2 regions of the Streptomyces sp. CNH287 genome follow, and region 1 is predicted to be linked to the other one. Evidence: predicted binding sites of a transcription regulator. Region 1 holds the regulator's gene; the other holds the start of a gene.
The links. The regulator HspR, encoded in region 1, represses chaperone genes until heat shock. The targets are predictions, from matches to a motif close to TTGAGNNNNNNNNNCTCAA.
Positions count from the first base shown of each region.

Region 2: the regulator HspR is predicted to act here: its motif matches at 2,533-2,551, upstream of lon (endopeptidase La).

Region 1 is NZ_AUKQ01000012.1:194,537-208,717, forward strand. It holds gene H299_RS0113745 (cation:proton antiporter) at 1-757, opposite strand, end outside; gene H299_RS0113750 ((Fe-S)-binding protein) at 1,123-3,453, opposite strand; gene H299_RS34040 (PP2C family protein-serine/threonine phosphatase) at 3,601-4,875, shown strand; gene H299_RS0113760 (helix-turn-helix domain-containing protein) at 4,845-5,426, opposite strand; gene H299_RS0113765 (MFS transporter) at 5,459-6,766, opposite strand; gene dnaK (molecular chaperone DnaK) at 7,045-8,931, shown strand; gene grpE (nucleotide exchange factor GrpE) at 8,928-9,710, shown strand; gene dnaJ (molecular chaperone DnaJ) at 9,763-10,971, shown strand; gene H299_RS0113785 (heat shock protein transcriptional repressor HspR) at 10,973-11,443, shown strand; gene H299_RS34045 (hypothetical protein) at 11,477-12,214, opposite strand; gene H299_RS39610 (hypothetical protein) at 12,482-12,652, shown strand; gene H299_RS0113805 (hypothetical protein) at 12,827-13,129, shown strand; gene H299_RS0113810 (GNAT family N-acetyltransferase) at 13,258-13,818, shown strand; gene H299_RS0113815 (DUF6333 family protein) at 13,852-14,181, shown strand, end outside.
Region 2 is NZ_AUKQ01000005.1:385,325-399,505, forward strand. It holds gene H299_RS0108070 (sensor histidine kinase) at 1-71, opposite strand, end outside; gene H299_RS32815 (response regulator transcription factor) at 78-917, opposite strand; gene H299_RS0108080 (class I SAM-dependent methyltransferase) at 998-1,822, opposite strand; gene H299_RS37450 (hypothetical protein) at 1,819-2,445, opposite strand; gene lon (endopeptidase La) at 2,574-4,985, shown strand; gene H299_RS0108095 (AAA family ATPase) at 5,076-5,684, opposite strand; gene H299_RS0108100 (DapH/DapD/GlmU-related protein) at 5,754-6,296, opposite strand; gene H299_RS39525 (hypothetical protein) at 6,293-6,496, opposite strand; gene H299_RS38995 (helix-turn-helix domain-containing protein) at 6,663-6,968, shown strand; gene H299_RS40295 (XRE family transcriptional regulator) at 6,850-7,857, shown strand; gene H299_RS39875 (hypothetical protein) at 7,971-8,219, shown strand; gene H299_RS37455 (hypothetical protein) at 8,261-8,440, shown strand; partial or broken gene H299_RS40300 (DUF6415 family natural product biosynthesis protein) at 8,500-8,679, shown strand; gene H299_RS40305 (DUF7848 domain-containing protein) at 8,640-8,810, shown strand; gene H299_RS0108125 (lysozyme) at 8,879-9,757, opposite strand; gene H299_RS0108130 (MarR family transcriptional regulator) at 10,070-10,534, shown strand; gene H299_RS0108135 (protein phosphatase 2C domain-containing protein) at 10,635-11,492, opposite strand; gene H299_RS32835 (nitrate- and nitrite sensing domain-containing protein) at 12,044-14,181, shown strand, end outside.

The DNA of each region.
Region 1 (14,181 bases):
GGATGCGGTCGCCGGACGAGGTGTTCCCCAGCATCAGGCCGACCATGAACGCGCCGATGGCGTCCGCGACACCGAACTCCTCCGAGATCCCCGAGATCAGCACCACGGCGCCGAGGAAGGAGATGACCAGCAGCTCGTCGTCCTTGGTCGCGATCAGCCGCCCGATGATCCGGCTGCCCCAGCGGGCGGCCACCGCGAGCAGCGCCAGGAAGGCGAACGCCTTGCCCGCGTCGAGCACGGCCGCACTCGCGCTGTCGGCGCCGGAGATGACCGGCTGGAGCGCGGCCAGGTAGAGCGCCAGGAAGATGTCCTCGACGACGATGATGCCGAGGATCGGGCGGGATTCGAGATTCCCGATCCGGCCGAGGTCGACCAGGATCTTGGTGACGATCGCGGAGGACGAGATGCCCAGGACGCCCGCGAGCACCAGCGCCTCGGAGAAGCCCCAGCCCAGCCCGAGCCCGAAGAGGAAGCCCGCGCTGACGTTCAGCGCCAGGTAGACGGTGCCCGCCGTGGCCATCTTGCGGCCGCCGGCCTTGAGGTCGTCGATGTGGAATTCGAGGCCGAGGTAGAAGAGCAGCAGGACCAGGCCGAGTGCGGTGAGCATCTCCAGCTGGTGCGGGTCCTCGACAAGGACGTAGCCGGGGGTGTGCGGGCCGAGGAGCATCCCGGCGAGGATGAAGAGCGGGATCGTCGGCAGGCCGATGCTGCGGCCCAGCCGGGCGAGGACGGCGGCGGCGAGGAAGGCGCCGCCCATGGCGAGAAGGGTGTCGGCGTGCCCCATCCGCGATCACCCGCCCCTGCGCGGCGGCGTGGGCGGTGTGGGCGGGCCGGAGGGCGTGCTCGGGAGGGGACGGGCCGCTGCGGCGTGCGGGCGGCGTGGGCGGCGTGGGCGTGGGTGGGGACGGCTGAGCGGAAGCAAGCGGGGGACTCCTCCAGGGGGCAGCGGGCATGCGGACATGACCCGATCGGGTCAACGGATAGTCAAGTGGATGCCAATAGTTACTTTACCAAACGTCTTTCGAGCCCTGGCCACAGAGCGCGGCCCCGCACTCACGGTGAGTGAGTACGGGGCCGCGGGGTGCGTGCGAGCGGGGGTGCGTCGACCGCCGCCGACGTGCCTTACGTGGCGGGCTCCGGCTCCGGCGCGTCCTCGGTCTCCGCTTCGCCCGCGGGCGGATCGGCCGGGGTGCGTACGGAGTCCAGCAGCAGCTGGGCGACGTCGACGACCTGGAGGTCCGCCTTCGCCTGGCCGTCCGCCGGGGTGTCGCCCTCGGACGCCTTCTTGCCGTTGACCGAGTCGGTCAGCATGACGAGGCAGAACGGGCAGGCCGTGGAGATGATGTCCGGGTTGAGGGAGAGTGCCTCGTCCACGCGGTCGTTGTTGACCCGCTTGCCGATGCGCTCCTCCATCCACATCCGCGCGCCGCCCGCGCCGCAGCAGAAGCCGCGCTCCTTGTGCCGGTGCATCTCCTCGTTGCGCAGGCCGGGCACCCGGCCGATGATCTCGCGCGGCGGGGTGTAGACCTTGTTGTGCCGGCCCAGGTAGCAGGGGTCGTGGTAGGTGATGAGCCCCTCGACCGGGGTGACCGGCACGAGCTTGCCCTCGTCGATCAGGTGCTGGAGCAGCTGCGTGTGGTGTACGACCTCGAAGTGGCCGCCCAGCTGCGGGTACTCGTTCGCGATGGTGTTGAAGCAGTGCGGGCAGGTCGCCACGATCTTCTTCTTGGACGCCGGCAGGGTGACGCCCTCCTCGGCGTCCTCGCCGAAGGCGGCGTTCAGGGTGGCGACGTTCTCCTCACCCAGCTGCTGGAAGAGGAACTCGTTGCCCAGCCGCCGGGCCGAGTCGCCCGTGCACTTCTCGTCGCCGCCCATGATGGCGAAGGAGACACCGGCGATGTGCAGCAGTTCGGCGAACGCCTTGGTCGTCTTCTTGGCCCGGTCCTCCAGCGCGCCCGCGCAGCCGACCCAGTAGAGGTACTCGACCTCGGTGAGGTCCTCGACGGTCTTGCCGACCACCGGCACCTCGAAACCCGCCTCGCGCTCGATCTCCTTGGTCCACTCCAGCCGCTGCTTCTTGGCCAGGCCCCAGGGGTTGCCCTTCTTCTCCAGGTTCTTGAGCATCGTCCCGGCCTCGCTCGGGAAGGCGCTCTCGATCATCACCTGGTAGCGGCGCATGTCGACGATGTGGTCGATGTGCTCGATGTCGACCGGGCACTGCTCGACGCACGCCCCGCAGGTGGTGCACGACCACAGCACGTCCGGGTCGATGACGCCGCCCAGCGCGCCGGGCCCGTCCTCGTACGTACCGACGAGCGGGCGCTCGGCCTCGGCCAGCGCGCTCGCGGGGACGTCCGCCAGCTGCTCGGCCGTCGCCTTCTCGTTGCCCTCCGCGTCCTTGCCGCCGCCGGTCAGCAGGTACGGGGCCTTGGCGTGCGCGTGGTCGCGCAGCGACATGATCAGCAGCTTGGGGGAGAGCGGCTTGCCGGTGTTCCAGGCCGGGCACTGCGACTGGCAGCGTCCGCACTCCGTGCAGGTGGAGAAGTCCAGCAGGCCCTTCCAGGAGAAGTGCTCGACCTGGGAGACACCGAACTGCGTCTCCTCGCCCTCCTCGTCGTCGAACACCGTCTCGAAGTCGATCGCCTTGCCGCCGGAGGTCATCGGCTGGAGCGCGCCCAGCGCGCTGCCGCCGCGCGCCTCGCGCTTGAACCAGATGTTGGGGAAGCCGAGGAAGCGGTGCCAGGCCACGCCCATATTGGTGTTGAGGCTGATGACGATCATCCAGATGAACGACGCGCTGATCTTGATCGTGGCGGTCAGGTAGACCACGTTCTGGAGCGTGCTCTCGCTCAGCCCGCCGAAGGCGGCGACCAGCGGGTACGAGAGGAAGTACGCCGCCTCGTACCCCTCGACGTGGTGCAGCGCGCCCTCCAGTCCGCGCAGGGTGAGGATCGCCAGCCCGACGGTGATGATCACGGCCTCGACGAAGTACGCCTGGCCGGTCTTCGAGCCGGCGAAGCGCGACTTGCGGCCCGCGCTGGAGGGGCTGCTCAGCTGCCGGATGACGACCAGCACCAGGATGCCGACCACCGTCATCGTCCCGATGAACTCGACGAACATCTCGTACGGCAGCCAGGTGCCGATGACCGGCAGGACCCAGTCGGCCTGGAAGAGCTGCCCGAAGGCGTTCACGATGGTCAGCAGGAGCGTGTAGAAGCCGATCGCCACGAACCAGTGGGCGAACCCGATGATGCCCCAGCGGTTCATCCGGGTGTGCCCGAGGAACTCCCGCGCCAGGGTGAGCGTGCGCTGCACCGGTTCGTCGGTGCGCAGGCCGGCGGGGACCGGCTGGCCCAGCGCCATCGTGCGGTAGATCTGGTGGAGGGCGCGCGCGAACAGGGCGATGCCGACCACGGGCAGCACCAGGGAAACGACGATCGCCGCGAGTTGCATGAGGGCTCCTCGGACCTGCGGGGCGAGCTTATTTACTAAGCGGTAACTTATTGGGCTCGTACGAGACTACCCACTATCCCAGCGGGGCCGCACCCGGCTGTGCGGTGATCTGCGTCGCGAGGGCCGCTGAGCTAGGGTTTCCCCACGATGTATGACAGAAAGGGAAAAAAGGGGCAAGAGCTGGCGGGTCACGAGCACGAACGTCTGTGGCTGACCCTGCCCTGGGTGCTGATCGGCGTCGTCGCGGTCGTCGAGGTGATCCGGGTTCTGCTCGACCTCGACGAGGTGCGGATCGGCCCGCTGCTCGCCCCCGCCCCCGCCATCGCCGCCATCCGGGGCGGTCCGCGCGCGGTGCTGTGGGTGTCGGTCGCGGCGACGGCCGTGGCGGTCGCCCGTACGGTGGGTCACGACACCCGTGACCTCGACCAGCATCTGACGGCGCTGGGCGCGGTGTTGCTGGTGAGCGTCGTGAGCCTGGCCGCCAGCCGTGCGCGCGTGCGGAACGAGGCGCGGCTGACGCAGGTGCGCCGGGTGTCCGCCGCCGCCCAGCTCGCCCTGCTGCGGCCGATGCCCCGCCGGGCGGGCGAACTGCGGCTGGCCGCGCGCTACGTGACGGCGGAGTCCGAGTCCCGCATCGGCGGCGACCTCTACGAGGCGGTCGCCGGCGGCCCGCACCACCACACCCGGCTGATCATCGGCGACGTGCGCGGCAAGGGCCTGCCCGCCGTACGGGCCGCCGCCGCGGTGCTCGGCGCCTTCCGTGAGGCCGCGCGGAACGAGGCGGATCTGGGGCGGATCGCTCTGCGCTGCTCGGAGGCCGTCACGCTGTTGGTGCGGAGCACCGGCGAGGACGAGGAAGCGGGCGCGGAGGCGGGCGGGGACGGCGGCGGCAGGGACGACGGTTTCGAGCGGGTGTGGCAGGCCGAGATGGGCCTGGCGACGCCGGACGCGGCGGAGCTGTTCGTCACCGCGATCGTGATCGAGTTCGTGGGCCCGGCGCTGCGCGTGGTCAACCTCGGCCATCCGCCGCCACTGCTGCTGACGGCCCGGTCGGCCGACTACGTGCACGCTGGTGACCCGCTGCCCCCGCTGGGCCTGGCACACCAGCTCTTCGACGACTTCCCCGTGCACACCTGTTTCTGGGGACGGGGCGACCGGCTACTGCTCTACACGGACGGCATCACCGAGGCGCGGGACGCCGACGGGCTGTTCTTCCCCCTGCTGCCGCACGTGGACGACCTGCTGGACGTGCACACCTACGCGCTGCCGGATGAACTGCTGCGGGCGGTCGACCGCCACTCGGGCGGCGAACTGGGGGACGACGCGGCGATCGTCGCCGTGGAGTGGTGCCCGAAGGAGGACGTGGGCGGGGGCGGGGGCGCGGAGGGGGCTCAGGCGGGCCGCGGGGCGTCCGCGGGCTGAGGCCCGCCGTCGCCGTCGGAGGAGCCGCCCCCCGTCATCTCGAACAGCACCATCGTCGCGCTCACCCGCACCGTGCCGGGCGTACGCGGCGGCCGGGCCGCCGTGTGCAGCTCCTCGCTCAGCTCCAGCGCGTGCCGCCGGATCGCCTCCCAGGCGGCGGGGTCCATCCACAGCTCCGCGTCGGTCAGCTCGCCCTCTCCGGCCGGCGACCGGTCGGCCGCACGGCGGCGCAGCTCCTCACCGAGCGCCGCGGCGACCAGCAGGTACTCCTCGGGGCTCTGCGTGGTGAGACGCCCGCCGGTGTCCGGGTCGTGCCGGTAGCGCTTGGCGCGCCCGCCCCGTACGTCGACCTGCTCCACCAGCCCGACCAGCCCGGCGGCGTGCAGCCTGCGCAGGTGGTAGCTGACGTTGGCCTGGGTCTCGTCGAGCGCGCGGGCCGCCTCGGCGGCGCTGAACGCGGCGCCCGTGAGCAGGGAGAGCAGCCGGAGCCGCAGGGGATGAGCCAGCACCCGGAGCCCGCCGACGGCGGTGCGGGAGCGCGGTTCGGGCATCGGCCCAGTATGCGGCGGTGCCGGTAAGCCGGTCAAAGCCCGCGAACGGTCAGGGAGCGCACCTCCTTGCTGCACAGTGCCGCGCACGTGGCGACGGCGACCAGCGCGGTGCCGCCGAGCAGCGTCGCCCGCACCCCGATCTGCTCCGCGAGCGGCCCGGCCGCCATCTCGCCGACGGGCAGCGCCAGCATCGAGCCGAGCGCGTCGTACGAGTAGACGCGGGCGAGCTTGTCCTCGGGGACGTTCTCCTGGAGCGAGAGGTCCCAGGCGACGCCGAACTGCTCGATGGCCATGCCGTTGACGAACATCGCGGCCAGCAGGATCGCCAGGTCGGCCGACTGCGCCAGCGCGACCAGCGGCAGGGCGTCCAGCGCCACCACGGCGACGCCGATGCGCAGCGCGTGCCGCGCGCGCGAACGGGCGACGACGAAGCCGCCCGCGAGCGCGCCCGCCATCTGGGTGCCGAGCACGAAGCCCCACGCCGTACGCCCGAAGGTCTCGTCGGCCAGGGCAGGTCCGAGGACCTGGAGGCTGCCCGCGGCCACCGCGTTGACCACGAAGAACTGGAGGACGACCACCCACACCCAGGTGCGGGAGACGAACTCCCGCCAGCCCTCGCGCAGTTCGCGCAGCGCGTGGCGCAGGCCGGGCCGGGGTGCGGCGCCCTCCGCCGCGCCCGCGCCTGCGCCTGCGCCGTCCACGCCTGCGCCGTCCACGCCGGTACGGGGCGCGGCCAGGCCGGAGCCCGCCCGGCGGTAGGCGGCGGCGGCGCACAGGAAGGCGGCGGCGTTGGCCGCCAGCGCCCAGCCCGGACCGAGCAGCGCGGCGGTCATGCCCCCGAGCGAGGTCCCGGCGATCATCCCGGTGTTGAGGCCCATCCGGGCCAGTGCGTTGGCGCCGCGCAGTTCGGCCGCGGGCACGGTCTGCGGGGTGAGCGCGGCCGAGGCCGGGATGGAGACGGCCGAGACCGCCCCGTTCAGAACGCTGAGCACGACCAGCAGCGGGAGCGTGGCCGCCTCCAGCAGCAGCACGGCGGCTACGGCGCCCTGGGCGAGGGCCGCGGCCAGGCTCGCCCCCTGGAGTACGAGGCCGCGCGGCAGCCGGTCGGCCAGCAGGCCGCCGAACAGCAGCAGCAGGGCGTTCGCCGCCGACCGGGCGCCCACGACGAGGCCGACCTCCACCGCGGACCCGCCCAGGTCCAGGACGGCGAAGGCCAGCGCGAGGGGGGCCATGGAGTTGGCGAAGTAGGTCAGCGTGCGGCCCAGGGCGAGATGACGGAAGCGGCGGTGGCGCAGCGGGCCCAGGAGCGCGCCGCGCGGCGGGGTCGGGGTGCGGGTCACCCCGGGAGTCTGCGCGTGCCGCACGCCCACAGTCAAACAACTATTTGGAGGTCGGGTGCGCGAAGCTGGAGGGAGCGGCCGGACGGTGTGATTCCCCCGCCGTATGCCCTCCCGCCTCGGCTCGTGAGGCCGTGACCTGCAATGACGTCGTGAGCGGTGTGCCATGCCTGTAAAGGCGGCATAAGAGTTGAGCGTCCTCCGCTCAGGTCATTTGACTTGCCGATCGCGGTCGTGCACTCTTGAGCCAGATTCACTCAAGGCTTCTCTGGAGGACTGAAATGGCACGTGCGGTCGGCATCGACCTGGGTACGACGAACTCCGTCGTCAGTGTTCTCGAAGGCGGTGAGCCCACCGTCATCACCAACGCCGAGGGCGCCAGGACCACGCCGTCCGTCGTCGCCTTCGCGAAGAACGGCGAGGTGCTGGTCGGCGAGGTGGCCAAGCGCCAGGCGGTGACGAACGTCGACCGCACGGTGCGGTCGGTCAAGCGCCACATGGGCACCGACTGGAAGATCAACCTCGACGGCAAGGACTTCAACCCGCAGCAGATGAGCGCCTTCGTGCTCCAGAAGCTGAAGCGGGACGCCGAGGCGTACCTCGGCGAGAAGGTCGCCGACGCGGTGATCACCGTCCCGGCGTACTTCAACGACCACGAGCGGCAGGCCACCAAGGAGGCCGGTGAGATCGCGGGCCTCAACGTCCTGCGCATCGTCAACGAGCCGACCGCCGCCGCCCTGGCCTACGGGCTGGAGAAGGAGGACCAGACGATCCTGGTCTTCGACCTCGGCGGCGGCACCTTCGACGTCTCGCTGCTGGAGATCGGCGACGGCGTCGTCGAGGTGAAGGCCACCAACGGCGACAACCAGCTCGGCGGCGACGACTGGGACCAGCGCGTCGTGGACCACCTGGTCAAGCAGTTCCAGTCCGGCCACGGCGTGGACCTGGGCAAGGACAAGATGGCGCTCCAGCGGCTGCGCGAGGCCGCGGAGAAGGCGAAGATCGAGCTGTCCAGCTCGACCGAGACCACCATCAACCTCCCGTACATCACGGCGTCCGCCGAGGGCCCGCTGCACCTGGACGAGAAGCTGACCCGGGCGCAGTTCCAGCAGCTGACGCAGGACCTGCTGGAGCGCTGCAAGACCCCGTTCAACAACGTGATCAAGGACGCCGGCATCGCGCTGGCCGAGATCGACCACGTGGTGCTGGTCGGCGGCTCCACCCGGATGCCCGCGGTGGCCGAGCTGGTCAAGGAGCTGACCGGCGGCAAGGAAGCCAACAAGAGCGTCAACCCGGACGAGGTCGTCGCCATCGGCGCCTCGCTCCAGGCCGGTGTGCTCAAGGGCGAGGTCAAGGACGTCCTGCTGCTGGACGTCACCCCGCTGTCCCTCGGTATCGAGACCAAGGGCGGCATCATGACCAAGCTGATCGAGCGGAACACCACGATTCCGACGAAGCGCTCCGAGATCTTCACGACGGCCGAGGACAACCAGCCGTCCGTGCAGATCCAGGTCTACCAGGGCGAGCGCGAGATCGCGGCGTACAACAAGAAGCTCGGGATGTTCGAGCTGACGGGCCTGCCGCCCGCGCCGCGCGGTGTGCCGCAGATCGAGGTCACCTTCGACATCGACGCCAACGGCATCATGCACGTCGGGGCGAAGGACCTGGGCACGGGCAAGGAGCAGAAGATGACCGTCACCGGCGGCTCCGCGCTGCCGAAGGACGACATCGAGCGCATGATGCGCGACGCCGAGCAGTACGCCGACGAGGACTCCAAGCGCCGCGAGGCCGCGGAGACCAGGAACCAGGCGGAGCAGCTCGTCTACACCACCGAGAAGTTCCTCAAGGACAACGACGAGAAGGTCCCGGCCGACGTCAAGTCCGAGGTCGAGACCGCGCTGGCCGACCTCAAGGAGAAGCTCAAGGGCGGCGAGACGGCCGAGGGCGAGGACACCGCGGCGATCCGCGAGGCCTCCGAGAAGGTCGCGGCCACCAGCCAGAAGCTCGGCCAGGCGCTCTACGCCGACGCGCAGGCGGCGCAGGCCGCGGGCGGCCCCGAGGGCGGCCCGCAGGACGCCGCCGGTGCGCCCAAGGGCGACGGCGCCGAGGACGATGTCGTGGACGCCGAGATCGTCGACGACGAGAAGCCCAAGGGTGGTGCCGCGTGACGGAGGAGACCCCGGGCTTCCCTCAGGAGCCCGAAGTCCCCGCCGACGCCGCCCAGGAGACACAGCCTGAAGACGCGGCGGAGGCCGCCGGGCCCGCCCCCTCCGAGGAGGCGGGCCCGGCGGGCCGGGCCGGGGACACCCAGGAAGCACGGAAGGCAGCCGGCGCCCAGGAGCCGGAGGAGGCCCAAGAGGTCTCCGGCGGCGGGGCGGAGCGGCAGAAGCCGTCCGGCCAGGCCGGTGCGAAGACCTCCGGCCAGGACGTCGCGCTGACGGCCCAGCTGGACCAGGTCCGTACGGCGCTGCACGAGCGCACCCAGGATCTCCAGCGGCTCCAGGCGGAGTTCCAGAACTACCGCCGCCGCGTCGAGCGGGACCGCGTCGCCGTCAAGGAGATCGCCGTGGCGAACCTCCTGACGGAGCTGCTGCCCGTACTCGACGACATCGGGCGCGCCCGTGACCACGGCGAGCTGCTCGGCGGCTTCAAGTCCGTCGCCGAGTCGCTGGAGATGGTCGCGGCGAAGATGGGGCTGATGCAGTTCGGCAAGGAGGGCGAGCCCTTCGATCCGACGGTGCACGAGGCGCTGATGCACTCGTACTCCCCGGATGTCACCGAGACGACGTGCGTGCAGATCCTCCAGCCGGGGTATCGGATCGGCGAGCGTACGATCCGCCCCGCGCGGGTCGGGGTCGCCGAGCCGCAGCCCGGCGCCCAGCCGGGGCAGCCCGGTGCGGACGACGGTGCGGACGACGAGGACAGCAGTGGCACGGACGAAGGCTGACCGCCGGTCGGGCGGCCGGTCGGATGGCTGAGCGGGAGGAGGGACGTCGGGGATGAGTACCAAGGACTTCATCGAGAAGGACTACTACAAGGTTCTCGGCGTCCCGAAGGACGCGACCGAGGCCGAGATCAAGAAGGCGTACCGGAAGCTCGCCCGCGAGAACCACCCGGACGCCAACCGCGGTGACGCCAAGGCCGAGGAGCGTTTCAAGGACGCCTCCGAGGCGTACGACGTGCTCGGTGACCTCAAGCGCCGCAAGGAGTACGACGAGGCGCGCACCCTCTTCGGGAACGGCGGCTACCGTCCCGGTCCTGGCGCGGGCGGCGGCGCGGGCAGCTTCAACTTCGACCTGGGCGACCTCTTCGGCGGCTCCCAGGGCGGGCCCGGCAGCCCGGGCGGCGCGGGCGGTCCCGGCGGCGCGGGCGGCTTCGGCGGCGGCCTGGGCGACGTGTTCGGCGGGCTGTTCAACCGCGGCGGCACGACGACCCGTACGCAGCCGCGCCGCGGGCAGGACATCGAGTCCGAGGTGACGCTCAGCTTCACCGAGGCGGTGGACGGGGCGACGGTCCCGCTGCGGATGTCCTCCTCGGCCGCCTGCAAGACCTGCGCGGGCACCGGCGACAAGAACGGCTCGCCGCGGGTCTGCCCCACCTGCGTCGGCACCGGCCAGGTCAGCCGCGGCGGCGGTGGCGGCTTCTCGCTCACCGACCCGTGCGTCGACTGCAAGGGGCGCGGGCTGATCGCCCAGGACCCCTGCGACAACTGCAAGGGCAGCGGGCGCGCCACCAGTTCGCGCACCATGCAGGTCCGCATCCCGGCCGGAGTCTCGGACGGGCAGCGCATCCGGCTGCGCGGCAAGGGCGCGCCGGGCGAGCGCGGCGGTCCCGCCGGTGACCTGTACGTGGTCGTCCACGTCGACAAGCACCCGGTCTTCGGGCGCCGGGGTGACAATCTCACCGTCTCGGTGCCGGTCACCTTCCCGGAGGCCGCGCTCGGCGGCGAGATCAAGGTGCCCACGCTCGGCGGCCCGCCGGTCACGCTGAAACTCCCGCCGGGCACGCCCGGTGGCCGTACGATGCGGGCGCGGGGCAAGGGCGCGGTCCGCAAGGACGGCACGCGGGGCGACCTGCTGGTCACCGTCGAGGTGGCCGTACCGAAGGATCTGAGCGACAAGGCGAGGGACACCCTGGAGTCCTACCGCGACGCGACGGCGGCCGAGGACCCCAGAGCAGCGCTGTTCAAGGCCGCGAAGGGAGACTGAGATGACCGGCCGAGGTGGGCGAGGCCCCCGATTCGGGGGACCGCAGCCGTACGAACTGACGGACGACTCACCGGTCTACGTCATCTCGGTCGCCGCCCAGCTCTCCGGCCTGCACCCGCAGACGCTGCGCCAGTACGACCGGCTCGGCCTGGTCTCCCCGGACCGCACGGCCGGGCGCGGTCGGCGCTACTCCGCGCGGGACATCGAACTGCTGCGCCAAGTGCAGCAGTTGAGCCAGGACGAGGGCATCAACCTGGCCGGGATCAAGCGCATCATCGAGCTGGAGAACCAGGTGGCCGCGCTCCAGGCGCGGGCCGCCGAACTCCAACAGGCGCTGGAGGGCGCGGCGGTGACGCTGCGGCAGCGCGAGGCGCAGGTGCACGCGTCCTACCGGCGTGACCTGGTGCCGTACCAGGACGTGCAGCAGTCCAGCGCGCTGGTCGTCTGGCGCCCGGGGCGCCGGCGCCGGTGACCCGGGCCGGCGCGTGCCGGGCGCGCGGACCGGTCAGCGGGCCGGGCCGTTGACGACGTCGTGCAGCAGGGCCTGGGTGCTCTCCCGGGTCATGGTCGCGTAGACCCGGGTGGGCTTCTTGCCCCCGTAGCTCGTCTTGAGCTGGTACGGGCACCCGTCGGTGCCGGCGGGCCCGGGGCCCTTGACCGTCCGCACCACCTTGCCGGTGCGCAGCTCGTAGACGGTGTACTCGTAGGTCTGGGAGTACATGGGGTAGGTGGTTCTGTTCGACGTGAGCGCGTTGTACTGGCACGAGCCGAGCTGCTGCGACCCCTTGGTGCCCTTGCCGCAGGCGATCAGCTCGACCTCGGAGGGGCTCTCCGAGCCCTCGAAGATCTTGAGGTTGGGGAACCGCACCTGCCAGAACACGTAGGTGCCGGAGAAGGAGGTGTCGGACTCGTAGTCGTCATGGAAGACGACCACGGTGTGCGGGCCCTTCCCCTCGTACTTCGCCGCCTCGGGGACGCCCTTGCCCATCTTGGCGCACTTCCCGTCCAGGTCCCCCACGTTCGGCTTCTCGGCGGAGGCGGAGGCGGAGGCGGAGGGGGAGGGTGAAGCGGTGGCCGAGGCGGACGGGGTGGCCTCGGGGGTGAGGGTCGCGTGGGCGCTGCCGGAGGGGGATTCCTTCGCGTCGTCCGGTGAGTCGTCGCCACCGCCCGAGCAGGCGCTCAGCGCGGTCAGGACGAGTGCCGCTCCGGCGGCGGCTCCGCTCCGGCGTCTGGGTCTGTGCACCGACAAGCTCCCTTCCGGGGGGTGAGGGCCCGGAGTCGGGGGCCCGCTGCTGCGTGCGAGCGTAGTGGAGAACGCGATGCCGCACGCCGCTATGGGCCGGACGCCCGGCCGTCGGACACCCGTGGCCCCCGCAGGGCTGCCCGCGTCCTGTCAGCATGCTGCGGGGCCGGTGCAGCATGCTGACAGCGTGCTCCCCTTCGCGACGCTTCCGCCCCCTGGCATGGTCATAACTGACCGGTAACCAGGCTCGTTTGATCGGGGAATGACATGGGTGCACGCTTCGCCTCCCGTACGACCGTGCGCAAGGCCGTCGTCGTCGCTGGGCTGATGCTGGGAGCCCTCGCCTTGTCCGCGGGCACGGCCGCCGCCTCCTCCCCGCCCGCCCCGGCCGCGGCGACCACCGCCGACGCGGGCACGCTGGTCAACGGCTGGCAGTAACGGCGGTGCGGTTCCAGCTCCTTGGGCGGCGGCCCGCCGGACGTACCGGGCCGGCACAGCGCGGAGTTCGCACCCGCCCGGCGGTGCGCACGGCGTTGCCGACCGGCCGCGCGGCGATGACCGCGACGGCCCGGCGCCCCGTCAGGCTGCCCGCCGCCGCCAAGGAGGCGGACCGTGCCGGATGACTCGGCCGGGACCGTGCCCGTGGGCCTCGCCACTTTCGAGTCGTACGTGGAGGTCACCCTCGTGCGCCGCTGCCCCACGGCCTCCAGCCCGGAGACCACGGCGGTCCGGTTGCTGGGGCTGCTCCCCGCCCGGTGGGCCTGCGAGCCACTGGTGGAACCGGACCGGGTCCGCCTGCGTGTCCAGCTGCCCGGTACGGGCGGTCCCGACGCGATCCGCGAGGCGGTCTCCCGGGTCCTGGCCGACCCGGCCCTGCGCGGCTGGACCGCCCGACCGCGTCCGTCCACCTCGTGAGGTGCGATGCCGGGGTGGCAGCACCGGGGCGTGCCGCCGGGCCCGGGGGCTGAGCCGCAGGTCACAGGCGGTCCCCGGGAGCGGAGTATCCGGTGGACGACGCCTCCGCCGCCTGATCTGATGGCGCGATGAACTCGTTCTGGCAGGGTCGGCGGGTACGCCTGCGCGGTGTCGAGCCGGAGGACTGGGAATCGCTCCTGCGGTTCGGCGCGGAAGAGGAGGGCTTGGGGGACCTGCTGCACCCGCCCCGTTCCGCCGAGAGTTACCGCGCCGGGGCGAAGGAGCGGTCCGAGGCCAAGCCCGACGGCGACTGGTTCCAGCTGATCGTGGAGGCCGCCGAGAGCGGCGAGGCGGTCGGCAGCGTCCTCGTGTACGCGGCGGACGCGCGCGGGGGCGCCTTCCGGTACGGCGTCACGATCGCCGCCGAGCACCGGGGCAGGGGTTACGCGACGGAGGCCGTGGTGATGCTGCTGCGCTTCATGTTCGCCGAGCGGCGGTTCCACAAGTGCGAGGCGCACGTCTTCGCCCACAACGAGAGGTCGCTCGCCTTTCACCGCCGCCTCGGCTTCGTCGAGGAGGGGCGCCTTCGTGAGCATCTCTTCGTCGGCGGCGAGTACGGCGATCTCGCCATCGTGGGCATGCTCGCCGACGAGTTCGCCCGGGCACACGGGATGAGCGCGCCCGGGTGAGCCCCGCCGCGCCCCGTCGCTACGGTTGCCCGTGTGATCGATACCAAGTACTGGACTTCCGCGCCGGACCGGACAGTTCGCGGCTCGACGGGCCTGTGCCACCTGACGGTGATGCACCCGCCGTTCGGCCTCGACGCCCGCGGCCTTCCGCCGCAAGACCCGGCGCGGGCGCGGGCGTTCGCCGAGTCGTCGGAGGGTGTGGAGGCGGTGGGGGAGGTCCTCGGTCCGCGCTCCGTGCAGACTCCCTTGCCCTCAGCGGTGCGTGGCGATCTGGACGTCGTCCATGCCGCCGTGTGGGGCGGCATGTCGAGCCTCGTGAATCCGGCTTTCGCGAGCGACGGGAACGACGAGCCGCTCAGGTCC
Region 2 (14,181 bases), on a different contig from region 1:
CGCAGGCCCTCCCAGGTCTGCGCCCAGAAGCGGCTCCAGGCGCGGTGCAGGCGCGGAGCCCGTCGTGTCACCGCAGGTCACGCTCCGTCGGCGGCGGGGATCACGGGCGAGCCGGACGCGGCGGGTGAGCCGGGCTGTGCGGGCGCCTGGTGGCCCGCCGCCGGGGCCAGGGGCGCCGGGGTCTCCAGCGCGTACCCCACCCCGTGCACCGTACGGATGCGCTCGGCGCCGATCTTCCGGCGCAGCGCCTTGATGTGGCTGTCGACCGTACGGGTGCCCGAGGCGTCCGCCCAGTCCCACACCTCCGCGAGCAGCTGCTCGCGGGAGAGCACCGCGCGCGGCGAGTGCGCCAGACACACCAGCAGGTCGAACTCGGTGGGGGTCAGGTGCACGTCGTCGCCGGAGACCCGGACGCGGCGCTGGGCGTGGTCGATCTCCAGCTCGCCGAGCCGCAGCGTCCCGCTGCGCGGGGTGTGCGCGGCCAGCGCCGCCCGCTCCACGCGGCGCAGCAGCACGTGCACGCGGGCGGCCAGCTCGCGCATCGAGAACGGCTTCGTCATGTAGTCGTCCGCGCCGACCCCGAGCCCGACCAGCATGTCGGTCTCGTCGTCACGGGCGGTGAGCATCAGCACCGGCAGCGGGCGCTGGGCCTGCACCCGGCGGCACACCTCCAGGCCGTCGAAGCCGGGCAGCATGACGTCCAGGACGAGGAGGTCGGGCTGCCAGGTCTCGGCGGTCTCCACCGCCGCGGGGCCGTCGCCCGCCGTCTGCACCTGGAATCCCTCGGCGCGCAGCCGCACCGCGATGGCGTCCACGATGGTCGGGTCGTCCTCGACGACCAGGACGCGACGTTGGGCGCCCGGGGTGGTCGCTCCGGCGTGACCGCCGTGCGTGGATGAGTTGTTGGTCTGGTCCATTCGGTGCCGCCCCTGCGTTGCCCCGTGGCATTGAAGTGTTACGTGCTGGCAGCAGCGTAAGGGCCTTGCGTGCGCTGCGGCTACGCCGGTCTCGTCGCGAAGTGCACCACGTCGGGGACGCCCCGGACGACTGGGATCTCTTCCGTACGGACCCGGTCGAATCCGGCAACCCGCAACGCGTCCTCGAAGTCGGCGGAGTGCCGCGCGGACCAGACCGCGAGTACGCCGCCGGGTGTGAGGCGGGTCCGGCAGGCGGCCAGCCCGGCGGGGGAGTAGAGGGAGCGGTTGCCGTCGGTGACCGTCCAGTCGGGGCCGTTGTCGATGTCGAGGCAGAGCACGTCGAAGCGTTCACCGGCTGTGCCGCCCGCTTCACGCGGGTCACGTGCTGCACGTGCCGCTCCCGCCCCGTACATCCAGGACACGAGGTCGGTGTGCAGCAGCGTGCAGCGCGCGTCGGCGAGGGCGTGCGCGGTCAGCGCCGCGAGCGGGCCGTCCCGGTGCCAGTCGATGATCGCCTCCTCGCGCTCGACGACGGTGATCCGCCCCCAGCGCGGCTCGGCCGCCGCCTCGCACAGCGAGAAGCCGACGCCCAGCCCGCCGACCAGCAGGCTCGGGCGCCCCGCGCCGCGGGCGCCGCCGCCGGGGCGACCGGCCGCCCACTCGGCGAGTGCGGCCCGTACGAGCAGCCGCTCCGAGCGGCCGTCGGAGGTGTCCATCAGGAAGCAGCCGTTGGCGATGATCTGCAGCAGTCCGCCTTGGCGGCGCAGCACCACCTCGCCGTACGGGCCCTCCCGGCGGTCGAGCACGGCCGTGTCCTCGGGGGCGGCGGGGGCAGTCCCCGCCGGTGCGTCGCGGGGGGCTGCGGTGGCTTCTGCGGGCTCGGTGAGCCCTTCCGGCGCGGTCACGCGCTCTTCCCTCCTCCGATCGCCCGCTCCAGCAGGTCGATCGCCTCAGCCAGTGGTCTCACCGGGTCGGACAGGTCGGTGAGGACGACGTGCTCACGGTAAGCGACGCGGTAGCGGAGCTGGTCGCGGAGGCGAGGGTCGACCGCGCGCGGTGGCCGCCCGCCGAGCCGGGCCTCGGCCAGCAGGCGCCGCAGCCGCTCCACCCGGGGGCGCGGCAGGCGTCCCTCACGGCTCTCGGCGCGGTGCGGGACGGCGGTGTACGTGCCGTCCGTGCGGACGCTGATGCGCCGGTCGACCCCGGCGTAGCCGCCGGTGACGCGCAGCGAGACCAGCTCGGCCGGTCCTGGCGCCTGCCCCGGCGCCCCCGGGCGGGATGACGCGGGCGCCCCGGTGGGTTGTACGGGCGGAGCCCCCGTCGCGGTGCCGCCCGGTGCGTCTGTCGGCCGGCCGGTGGCGGGACCGGTGCGTGACGCGGACGGTCCCCCGTCGGCCGTCGTCTCGGAGCGCGCCCCCGGTCCGCCCCGCGAGCAGCCCGCCCCGGTGGCGGCGAGCAGCAGAGCGGCCAGAGGTGCCAGGGCCGCGCGGCGGGTGGGCGCGGTGAAGGGCGCGACGGGCTGCGGCATACGGGAAGTATCGCCCGTTCGCCCTGATCGCTGAGAGCGAACAGCAGAATTCGCTCCGGCGGGGAACATCCGACCCTCTTCCGAGCATTGAGTCGACATAGCTCAACTTGGCTGCTTAGGGAGAGATCATGGCTTCGACGTCTTCATCGCTCACCCTGCCGGTGCTGCCGCTCGCCGACGAGGTGGTGCTGCCGGGCATGGTGGTGCCCCTGGACCTGTCCGACACCGAGGTGCGCGCCGCGGTGGAGGCCGCACAGGCCGCCGCGCCGGACGGCAGGAAGCCCGAGGTGCTGCTGGTGCCCCGGATCGACGGCAGTTACGCGGGCATCGGTGTACTCGGCCGGGTCGAGCAGGTCGGACGCCTCGCCGACGGCGACCCGGGCGCGCTCATCCGGGCCCTGCGCCGGGTCCGTATCGGCTCGGGCACCACCGGTCCCGGCGCCGCGCTGTGGGTGGCGGGCACCGAGGTCACCGAAGCCGCGGCGGGCGAGACCGCCCCCGCGCCCGGCGCCGTCGCCGAACTGGTCAAGGAGTACAAGGCCCTCGCCACCAGCTGGCTGCGCAAGCGCGGCGCCTGGGAGGTCGTGGACCGGGTGCAGCAGATCGACGACGTCGCGCAGCTCGCCGACAACGCCGGATACTCGCCCTTCCTCTCCGTCGCCCAGAAGGTGCGGTTGCTGGAGACCCTCGACCCGGTGGAGCGGCTGCGGTTCGCCGTCGAGTCGCTGCGCGAGCACCTGGCCGAGCAGGAGGTCGCCGAGTCGATCGCCAAGGACGTGCAGGAGGGCGTGGACAAGCAGCAGCGCGAGTTCCTGCTGCGGCGCCAGCTGGAGGCCGTGCGCAAGGAGCTGTCCGAGCTGAACGGCGACCCCGAGGACGAGGGCGAGGACTACCGCGCCAGGGTGGAGGCCGCCGCGCTGCCCGAGGACGTGCGCAAGGCCGCCCTCAAGGAGGTCGACAAGCTGGAGCGCTCCTCCGACCAGAGCCCCGAGGGCAGCTGGATTCGCACCTGGCTGGACACGGTGCTGGAGATGCCGTGGAACGAGCGGACGGACGACGCGTACGACATCGCCGGTGCCAAGGGCGTGCTGGACGCGGACCACGCCGGGCTGGAGGACGTCAAGGAGCGGATCACCGAGTACCTGGCGGTGCGCAAGCGGCGCGCCGACCGCGGGCTGGGCGTCATCGGCGGCCGTCGCGGTGGCGCGGTGCTGGCCCTGGTGGGGCCGCCCGGCGTCGGCAAGACCTCGCTCGGCGAGTCGGTGGCCCGCGCGATGGGGCGCAAGTTCGTCCGCGTCGCGCTCGGCGGCGTACGGGACGAGGCGGAGATCCGCGGCCACCGGCGCACCTACGTCGGGGCGCTGCCGGGCCGGATCGTGCGGGCGGTCAAGGAGGCCGGTTCGATGAACCCGGTCGTGCTGCTGGACGAGATCGACAAGCTCGGCTCGGACTTCCGCGGCGACCCGGCCGCCGGGCTGCTCGAAGTCCTGGACCCGGCGCAGAACCACACCTTCCGCGACCACTACCTGGAGGTTGAACTCGACCTGTCCGACGTGGTCTTCCTGGCCACCGCCAACGTCCTGGAGGCCATCCCCGAGGCGCTGCTGGACCGCATGGAGGTCGTCCGGCTGGACGGCTACACCGAGGACGAGAAGGTCACCATCGCCCGGGACCACCTGCTGGGCCGCCAACTGGAGCGGGCCGGGCTGGGCGCCGACGAGGTCACGCTGAACGAGGCCGCGCTGCGCAAGCTGGCGGGTGAGTACACCCGCGAGGCGGGCGTACGGAGCCTGGAGCGTGCCGTCGCCCGGGTGCTGCGCAAGGTGGCCGCCGAACACGAACTGGGCGAGCGGGAACTGCCGTTCACGGTCGACCCGGACGCGCTGCGCGACCTCATCGGACGCCCGCACCACACGCCCGAGTTGGCGCAGGACCCGGCCGAGCGGCGCACGGCCGTCCCCGGTGTGGCCACCGGACTGGCGGTCACGGGCGCGGGCGGCGACGTGCTGTTCGTCGAGGCGTCCCTCGCCGATCCCGAGACGGGCGGCAGTGGGCTGACGCTCACCGGCCAGCTGGGCGACGTCATGAAGGAGTCCGCGCACATCGCGCTCTCCTACCTGCGCTCGCGCGGCGCCGAACTGGAGCTGCCGGTGGCCGACCTCAAGGAGCGCGGCGTCCACCTGCACGTGCCGGCGGGCGCGGTGCCCAAGGACGGTCCGAGCGCGGGCGTCACCATGACCACCGCGCTGGCCTCGCTGCTGAGCGGCCGTCAGGTGCGTACGGACGTGGCCATGACGGGTGAGGTCTCGCTGACCGGGCGGGTGCTGCCGGTGGGCGGCGTGAAGCAGAAGCTGCTGGCGGCGCACCGGGCCGGGGTGAGCACGGTGATCATCCCCAAGCGGAACGAGCCGGACCTGGACGACGTACCGGCGGACGTGCTCGCGGGCCTGGAGGTCCACGCGGTCTCCGACGTACGCCGGGTGCTGGAGCTGGCGCTGACCCCGGCGTCCGCATCCGTGCACCTCCCCGTCGCGGCCTGACGGGCCTCCCGGGCGGCCTCCCTTCCTCACCCCGGTGGGGGAGGGAGGCCGTCACCACTGCCGGGCGGGGGCGGCGCGCTGCCTGCTCGATCAGCTTCGCGGCTCCCCGACGCGGGCCTCGGTCCAGGCGCGGGCAAGGATCTCGTCCACGGTCTCGGCGGGAGTCTGGGACGAGGTGTCGATCCAGAGGCCGAGGTGTGCGGTCTCCTCGCGCAGGACCTTGTCGAGACCGTGGACGGTCAGCGTGTCGTAGGCGTTCTTGGCCCTGACGGCCTCGCGCTCCAGGACGGCTTCGGGTTCCGGCGCGAGGACGACGACCAGCAGCGGAGTGCTGTGGATCTGCGCGACGGTCTGGGCCAGGTGCTCGCCCAGGATGACGTCCTGTGCGACCACGGTGAAGCCGGCTCGGAAGTAGTCGTCGCAGGTGGTCGCGGTCAGCTGGTGACGGAGCCGCAATTGGCGGACGGCCTCGTCACTGGGCTCGGCGGACATGTCGGCGCGGCCGTTGACCACCATGCGGCGGAACTGGTCCCCGCGCACGTGCACGGAGCACGCCAGCCGCTCGGCCAGTGCCTGCGCGACCGTCGACTTCCCGGAAGCCTGGATGCCGGTGATGAGGATGATCGCCTGTTCGCGCTGAGGGAACTCGGGACGGCCGTGCTCGTCCGTGCTCGACGACGCCGTGGGGCTGTTGTTCATCGTGTTCCTTCTGTACGGGATGGTTGGTTGCGGGCGGTGGTGGGAGGTGTCGGCGGCCCGGTCGGCACGTCACCACCGCCGGTGCACGGTGGCTTTGGAGCCAGTGACCAGGCTGGCGGGCGGCACGTCGTCGGCCACGACCGCGCCGGCGGCGATCACGGCGTCCCGGCCGATGGTGACGCCGGGCAGGATCGTGGCACCGGCGCCGATCCACACGTTCTCCGCCACGTCGATGGGCGCGCCGGTGAGGTACAGCCGCCGCTCCTCGGGATCGACCGGGTGCCCGCTGGTGAGGAACGTGACGTTCGGGCCCACCAGCACGCGCTCACCGAGCCGGATACCGGCGTAGTCCAGGAACGTGCAGTTCTGGTTGACGAAGACGCGCTCGGCCAGGTCGAGACGGAGTCCATGGTCGGTGAAGAACGGCGGGTGGATCGTCACGCGCGGCGGCAGCGGTCTGCCGAGGATCTGCTCGAACAGCTCCGCCTTGCCCGCCTCGTCGTCGAAGGGCAGGGCGTTCAGGCGGGACGTCAGCTCGAAGGTCCGCAGCACCCGCTCGGCCATCGCTCGGAACTCGTCGCTCTGGATGAGCATGAGGCGCTCACCGGTCATGACGGTCGGCTGGTTCGCGGCAGCTCGATGGCCAGGACCGGCGGGCAGCCGTCCACGCCGACGAGTCCGAAGCCGTCGCGCACCCTCGGGACCAGCCGCTCGAAGAGCTGGTCCGGCGCCCCCAGCGGGGACCGCCGGTCCGTGTGCACCCGCACATTCCACGCAGGGCACGCGGACGAGGGCGAGGCGGTCATCGGCATGCGCGCCACTCTAGGGGCCGGCCGATACGGTTCGCATCGCGTTTTCGGCCCCGACGAGCGCTGATCGACGTGAGTTGGCGGCGCCGCCGGGCGGAAGTCGCTCGCTACCGTCGGGTGTGTGCCGGGCGTACCGTTCTGGGTGTCGCGTTCAGAACGGAGCACCAGGATGCCTGACAGCACCGGCACGCACATCGGCACGCGCATTCAGGAGATCCGCGGCCTCCGTGGCTACTCACTCCGCGAACTCGCCCATCGCGCCCACGTGTCCCCCTCGATGCTCTCGCATCGAGAACGGCGACAGGGTCCCCAGCGGCCAGATCATCGCCGCCACGGCCCGTGCTCTCAGCGTGAGCGTGCACGTCCTGCACGGCCAGCCCTACATGGAGCAGCTGCGCCGGGACCAGATGGACCGGCTGATCGCGCCGCTGTCCAACGCGCTCGACGACTGGGGCATCATGCCCGACGACGATGATCCGCCGCCGCGCCCGCTGCCGGAGCTGGAAGCGGCGATCGAGCGCGCACGGCAGCTACGTGCCGTCTCCGAGTACGCCACCCTCGCGCAGGAGACCCCGGCGCTGCTTGCGGAGACCTCCTGCGCGGTGCTCCTGCATGCCTCGCCGGGCCGTGACCGGGAGCGGGCGCATTGGCTCCAGGCGGAGGCGGCGATCGGAGCGTTCTCGGTGGCCTACAAGTTCGGGTACATGGACCTGGCGCGCCTCGCGCTCTCGCGCATGGCCATGGCCGCGCCGCAGAGCGGCGACCCCCGGCAGGTCGCAGCGGAGCGGTTGAAGCGCGCTCAGCTCTCGGCGGAGGGGCCTGCGCTGGAGCAGGGCTTGCGGCTGGTGCGCCAGGGGCTGCGGGATCTGGAGAGCGACGGGACGACGGAGACGCGTGCCATGCGCGGTGGCCTGCTGTTGAAGGGCGGGCAGCTGACGGCGCTCCGCACCGGCGGGCAGGACGCCGACGAGTGGTTCGATGAGGCGCGGGTTCTCGCGGAGGAGCTGGGCGAAACGGACTGCTACATGCTCGCGTTCGGGCCGACGAACGTCGCCCAGCACGTGGTGGCCGCAGCGGGCGATCACGACGAGCACGGCAGGGCCGTGCAGTTGGCGTCCGAGGTGCGTCTCCCCGCCGGATATTCGGCCGCGCGGTCGGGGCAGTTCTGGATCGACTACGCGCGCTCGCTCGCTCTCACGGCGCGGCGCGACGAGGCGATCACCGCTCTGGAGCGAGCCCGGCGGGTGTCTCCGTTGCAGACGCGGTATCACGCGACGACGAGGCTGACGATGGGCGTGCTCCTCCGGGCTCGCGGGCAGACCCCGCCTCGGGTGCGCACGTTCGCCCAGTGGAGCGGTGTGTAACACTCGGGGCACTCTCTGTCAATGCTTCCGATGTTGCCTCCCTGTCAACGAGGGAGGGGTTCCGGGCGGGCACGCTGTGACGGTCAACACACCCTCTGTCACCTGGAGTCGACATGGCCACCACCTGCCGCCGTACCGTCCAGTCCCGTGCCCGTCGTGCCGAGTTGGCCGCTGCCGCTGCCGGGGGGACGCCGCCGCCCCGGCCCTGGTTTCCGCCTGCCGGGCCGGAGATCGAGGTGGAGCGGGCCGGTGTGGCGTGGGATGCGGTCAAGGCCCCCGCCTGGCTGGGGGACCGGGCGTTGGCGCTGCTGGGCGGTGCCAGCGGGGCAGTGGTCCGTGGTCGCGGGTCCTGTACTGGCTGACTCCCGTCGGTACGGCCGACGCCTGGGCGCCGTTGCCGCGCGTGGCGGTCCTCGGGGGCTCCTCGTACCTGGCCGTGCCGCCGGGGCACCGCACCCGAGGTCTCGGCCCGTACTGGGCGGTACCGCCGCTGCCGGGACGGCTGCTGACCGGCGCCGCCCCGCTGCGCGAGGCGCTCAGCCGCGCCGACGGCTCCGCCTTCGGCGGAGAGGCCGCCTCGTGACCGCACCCGGTGAGGTCGCGGGCGCGCCCGTGGACGCCGAGGCGGTGCGGGTGGCGGTCATGCGGGCGCTGGCCCTCCTCGCGTCGCCGGGGTGTCCCGATCTGGGGCCGGTGCAGGCGGAGTTGCGCGGTCACGTGCGGGCGCTGCTGCCTGCGGCCGAGGCGGCCGTCGGGGAGTTGTGGCACGCCAGTCCGCTGTCGTGGCAGCGCCGCGCACGGCTGGACGCGGTGCGCCGCCTCCTGGGGAGTTCCGGGCGGCGGAGCGCTGGATGCTGCACCACGCCCGGCGCCTGCCCGCCCACACCGCCTACCGCGAGATCATCCGCCGTCCCTGGCGCGCCTCCGTGGTCCGGGAGGACGCGGGCGGCTGACGCGGTGGCGGAGCGGTCCCCTCCCGCCCTGGTGGAGGGGACCGCCCCGGGTCCGGTGCGCGGCTGGGTCAGCCGTTGTTGGCGAGGACCTTCAGCCGGTCGTAGGCGCCGTTGAAGACGTTGTGGTCACCGACGGTCGGACCGGTGGAGGTGTACTGCCAGAAGGTGTAGAAGCCCCAGCCGTTCGGCAGGGTGCCGGGGGAGGAGGCGTAGCGGGCTATCCACAGCGGGTTGGTCTTGCCGAAGCTGCTGTTGTTGCCCGTGCACTGGCTCCACCAGTTGGTGGTCGTGTAGATCACCGCGTCGCGGCCGGTACGGGCCTTGTAGGTGGTGGTGAAGTCGCGAATCCAGCTGACCATCGCGGACTGGCTCTTGCCGTAGCAGGTCGAGCCGTACGGGTTGTACTCGATGTCCAGGACGCCCGGCAGGGTCTTGCCGTCCTTGGACCAGCCGCCGCCGTTGCTGGCGAAGTAGTTGGCCTGGGTGGCGCCGCTGGAGGTGTTCGGGGTCGCGAAGTGGTACGCGCCGCGGATCATGCCGACGTTGTACGACCCGTTGTACTGCTGGGCGAAGTACGGGTTCTTGTAGGAGGTGCTCTCGGTCGCCTTCACGTACGCCCAGCGGACTCCGCTGTTCCACAGGGTGTTCCAGTTGACGTTCCCCTGGTGGCTGGAGACGTCCACGCCCTCCACGCTCGCCGCGAGGCCCTTGGGGGGCCCGTCGTACGGGTCGCCGCCCTCGTGTTCCTCGACGGTCATGCCCATCCACGCGTCGCCGCGCTCGACCGTGCTCCTGCTCTCGCCGCTCTCGCTGCCGCTCCCGGAACCCGGCGCGGCGGACGCCGCTCCGGGCAGGGCGAGGACGAGCGCGAGTGAGGAGAGGAGCATTCCGGCCGCGGTCGCGGTTGCGCGCAGGCGTCGGGTGGTACGGGATCTGTTGCTGGGCATCGCTGCCTCCGAAGACCTCAGTGGGGTGGGGGGACAGAGTGGGGGGCTGCCTCGCTGACGTGATCACATGGTGTGAGCATGTCAGGAGAGAAGATACGCGCGTAGACCAGGCGGACGGAAGGGTACGGGGTGACGCCGTTGGTCTACTCCTGCGAAATACTGGCCCAACTGCGACGATCGCCGTCGCTGGCAGAAACTTTCCTGTCGGAGAAAGCCGGAGGGGGTGCTGACGTGCACGAGCCCGTAACCGAGGAGGGCGCGTCGCCGGGCCCGCACAGTGGTGTGGACCACCAGGAGAGCCCGGGCGGTGGCATCCGCGACGGAGCCGGGGACAGCGCGTACGGACCCGAGTTCCTCGACCTCGAACGCGAGTTGACGGTCTTCCTGCGCCGCGCCCGCGCGACCTCGGGGGAGATGGCCCGCGAGGTCCACCCGGACCTGGAGCCTGCCGCGTACGGCCTGCTGGTGCGGCTGGAGGACGCCGGTGCGCAGCGGGCGACCGACCTGGCGGCCTACTTCGGGGTGGGCAAGGCGACCATGAGCCGCCAGCTTGCCGCCCTGGAGGGCCTCGGCCTGGTGACCCGCTCCAAGGACCCGGCCGACGGGCGCGCGTCGCTGGTCGAGCTGGCCGAGGTGGGCCGCGAGCGGTTCAACCGGGTGCGCAGCGCGCGGCGGGCCGAGTACCGCCGCAAGCTGGCGGCCTGGGAGCGGGGCGAGATCGCGGAGCTGGCGCGCCTGCTGCACCGGCTCAACGGGCCGGGCGGCGCCGAGGAATGAGCGGTGCCGGGGTCTGAGCGGTGCCGGGGCGGGGCGTCGGCCGGTGCATCGGCGCCGGGGCGGGCACGCCGCCGACGCCCCGGCCGAGCCGGGCCCGCCGCTAAGGCGTCAGCTCCGCCAGGACCGCCGTCGCGTCGTCGTGCCGCTTGCCGCGCGGGAAGGCCAGCCGGTCCGGGTCCGCCGACTCGGCCGCCCGTACGCGGGAGATCAGCGCGTGCGGCCCCTCCTTGCGCACGAGGGAGGCCAGCGCGGCCCAGTCGCCGAGCCGGAAGACCTCCGTCCAGCGGCTCGCGCCGTCGGTGACGCCCAGCAGCGCCGCGATCCCCGCGCGCGGCGTGCTGCCCGTGACGGCGTACGCGGCGACCTCCGGGTCCGCGGCGGCGGTGTAGAAGCCCTCGCCCTCCGGCGCGTTGCGCAGCGCCTCCACCGTGCGCCCGTACGTCTCCCCGGCCGCCGCCCGCTCGGCCGAACCGCGGGGGAGGGCGCGCACCTCGTCGCGCAGCGCGCGTACCCGCGGCGGCAGTTCGTCCAGCCGGGGGTCGACCACGGGTGTCACCGCTCCGGTCGTGTGCTCCAGCAGCAGCGTGGAGTCGGAGAGCACCAGGTGTTCGATCGTCTCGTCGTCCCAGCGTGCGGCGACGACCGTCGCCTGCGGAGTGCGTGGGTGAGAAAGGTCACAGGTGGGACGGTGTGCGTCGGCCGTGCGGGCGAGGGCCTCGGCCAGGCAGTGGGACAGCGCCAGATCGCGGCGGGAGGCGCACAGTTCGAGCAGCCCGCCGCCGAGCCGGGCGGTGAACCAGGGCACGCCGTGCAGGCAGCCGTCCTCGCCCGGGGGCGGCGTCACGCCGTCGAGGACCACCAGGGTCCCGCCCGTACCGGAGGCGGGAAGTGCCACCGATGTGTAGTCCTCGTTGGGGCGTTGGGGGTCGCCCGGTTCGCTCGCCATCTCGATGCGCATGGGGCAAGTCTGCCGGAGCCGGTCGCGGGACCGGCCGCCGCCGTCGAGTTGGACCGGACCAGCAGGTCGGGGCGGTGCGCGGGCCTGTGCGCGGGCCTTCGCCCGGCGCGACGGCGGTGGCGGTGGCGGACGTTCCGCCCGGCGGCGGCCAGGCATACTGCCAGGCGGCAAGCGGGATTTCCAGCCCGGCACGTGCCGGGGCCCGGCGGCGCCCGGGGGCGAGTTGTACGCCAACTCCCGGTTGATGTTCACTCCATCGGATGGTGCGGCAGGGGAAGCACACCCACCCCGATCCGGTCCTGCAAGGGTCGGACGTCGTGGGCCGGGTGCGGCCCGCCGTGCCGGGCGCGCGTACCGAGGGCCGGTCGTGCGAGATTGGCTGTGCGAGTCGGCCGGCGGTGGAGCCGGTGAGTTGGACTGTCGCCTCCGGGGCCCGACCCCGGCCGGGCGGGACGAGATTGCGAGCACGGGTGCGGACGAAGCGACTGCGGAAACTTGGCGGCACCGGGACCAGCCTGCCCCGTACACCGCCTCCGGCACGCCGGTCGCGCGTGCGCAACCGGCTGCTCGTCTCCGTCGCCCTGTGCGCGGTCGCCGTCCTCGGCGCGGGCGCGCCGGGCATCGCCGCCTCCTTCGGTGAACTCTCCGACGCCCAGGACCGCGTCGACCGCGCCGGGACCAACCAGCGCGCCCTGGCGCTGGCGCACTCCCTGGCGGATGAGCGGGACGACATGGTCGCCTACGTGGCCGCCCGGGGCGACGGCGAGCGGCCCGCCAGCGGCGCCCGGCAGGGCCGGGTGGACCGGCAGATCGACGAGGTGCTCGCAGCGGACGCGGAGGACGTGCCCGCGCAGGTGCGCCGCGTGCTGCGGTCCGTGCCCAAGACGCGGCAGCGCGCGCTGGACCGCACGGACAGCGCGTACGAGACCTACGAGCGCTACACCTCCGCCGTGCTGCGGCTCCAGGACATCTCCCGCGCCGCCGCCCGCGAACTGCCCGCCGGACCGGCGGACGCCGCCGCCACCGCCGAGGCCCTGCCGCAGCTGGGCCGCGGCGTGGGGTACGCGTCGGCCACCCGCGGCCTGCTGCGCGGCGCGCTCGCCGCCGACGGCCCGCAGCGGCGGCTGACGGCCGAGGCCCAGCGCACGCACCTGCATTCCGAGACCGCGCTCGCCGACTTCGAGCAGCTGGCCGGCGAGCCCGCCCGGGAGACCTACGACCACACCCTGACCGGCGCCGAGGTGGCCACCGCCCAGCGCTATCTGAAGCAGCTCACCGACCTCCCCACGCTCACCCCCGCCGAACGCGCCTTCGACCGGGAGCGCGTCCGCGACGCCCTGTCCGCCCGGATCTCCGCCATGCGCAGCGTGCACTCCTCGCTCGCCGCCGCCGAGACGCAGCGCTGGGAGGACTCGCGGGACGACGCGGTCACGGCGCTGGAGCTGCGGTTCGCGCTGGTGGCGGCGTGCCTGCTGGTGGCGCTGGGCGCCGGTGTGCAGACGGCGCGTTCGGTGACCCGCCCGCTGGCCGTGCTGCGGCGCGGCGCGGAGCGGGTGGCGCGGGAGCCCGCGGGCGGCGAGCCGGTGCTGCTGCGCGGGCGGAACGACGAGTTCGCCGATGTCGTCGCCGCCCTCAACCAGCTGCGGGAGCTGGTCGCCGACCTGCACGAGCGCGCTGTGGGGGCGGAGACCGACAGCATCGAACTGGCCGGGGGCAAGGCCGAGCTGACCGCCGAGCACGAGCGGCTCCAGGCCGAGTGCGAGGTCCTCGTACAGCGCCTCGACTCCGCCTCGGGCGTGCCCGGCGGTGCCATCGAGGAGCTGGGGCGGCGCACGCTCGCGCTGGTGGAGCGGCAGCTGCGCGTCGTCGAGTCGCTGGAGGCGGACGAGCCCGACCCGGACCGCCTCGGCAAGCTCTTCGCCCTCGACCACCTGGCCACCCGGATACGGCGGCACGGCGAGGGCCTGCTGCTGTTCGCCGGGGTGTCCGACTCCGCGGTGCATCCGGGCGGCCCGGTGCCGCTGCTGGACGTCGTGCGGGCGGCGGTGAGCGAGATAGAGCAGTACGAGCGTATGCAGCTGGGCTCGGTGCCGGAGGCCCGGGTCGCGGGGCCGGCGGCCGACGGACTGAGCCACCTGGTCGCCGAACTGCTCGACAACGCCGCCGCGTTCTCCGTCCCGGGGTCCGAGGTGCGGCTGAGCGGCCGGACCCTGCGCTCCGGCGAGATCATGCTCTCCGTCCAGGACAGCGGCTCCGGCATGACCGGCGAGCGGCTGGCCGAACTCAACGCCCAACTGGACGCACCGGACACCAGGACGCTGGGCGAGAGCCCCGGCATGGGGCTCGGCTTGGAGCTGGTGGCGCGGCTCTCGCTCCGGCACGGGCTGCGGGTGCGGCTGCGCGAGCGCCGTCGGGGCGGTATCGCGGCGGACGTCACGGTGCCGCGCGCGCTGCTGCCGGGGTACCCGATGCCCGCGCCCGAGGAGCCCGCGCCTTCGCCCGCGCCCTCGTCCGGGGCGGACGGCGGGCACGGCGCGGCCCCGGACGCCGCGCCGCCCGTACGGACGGCCGTCCCGGACGCGCTGCCCGTACGGCGGCGGCCCGCCGACCGGGGCGGGCCGACCGTCCCGGCGCCGCGCGGCCCGCTGCTGCGCAGCCCGGCGCCGCCGCCGGAACCGGACCAGCACGA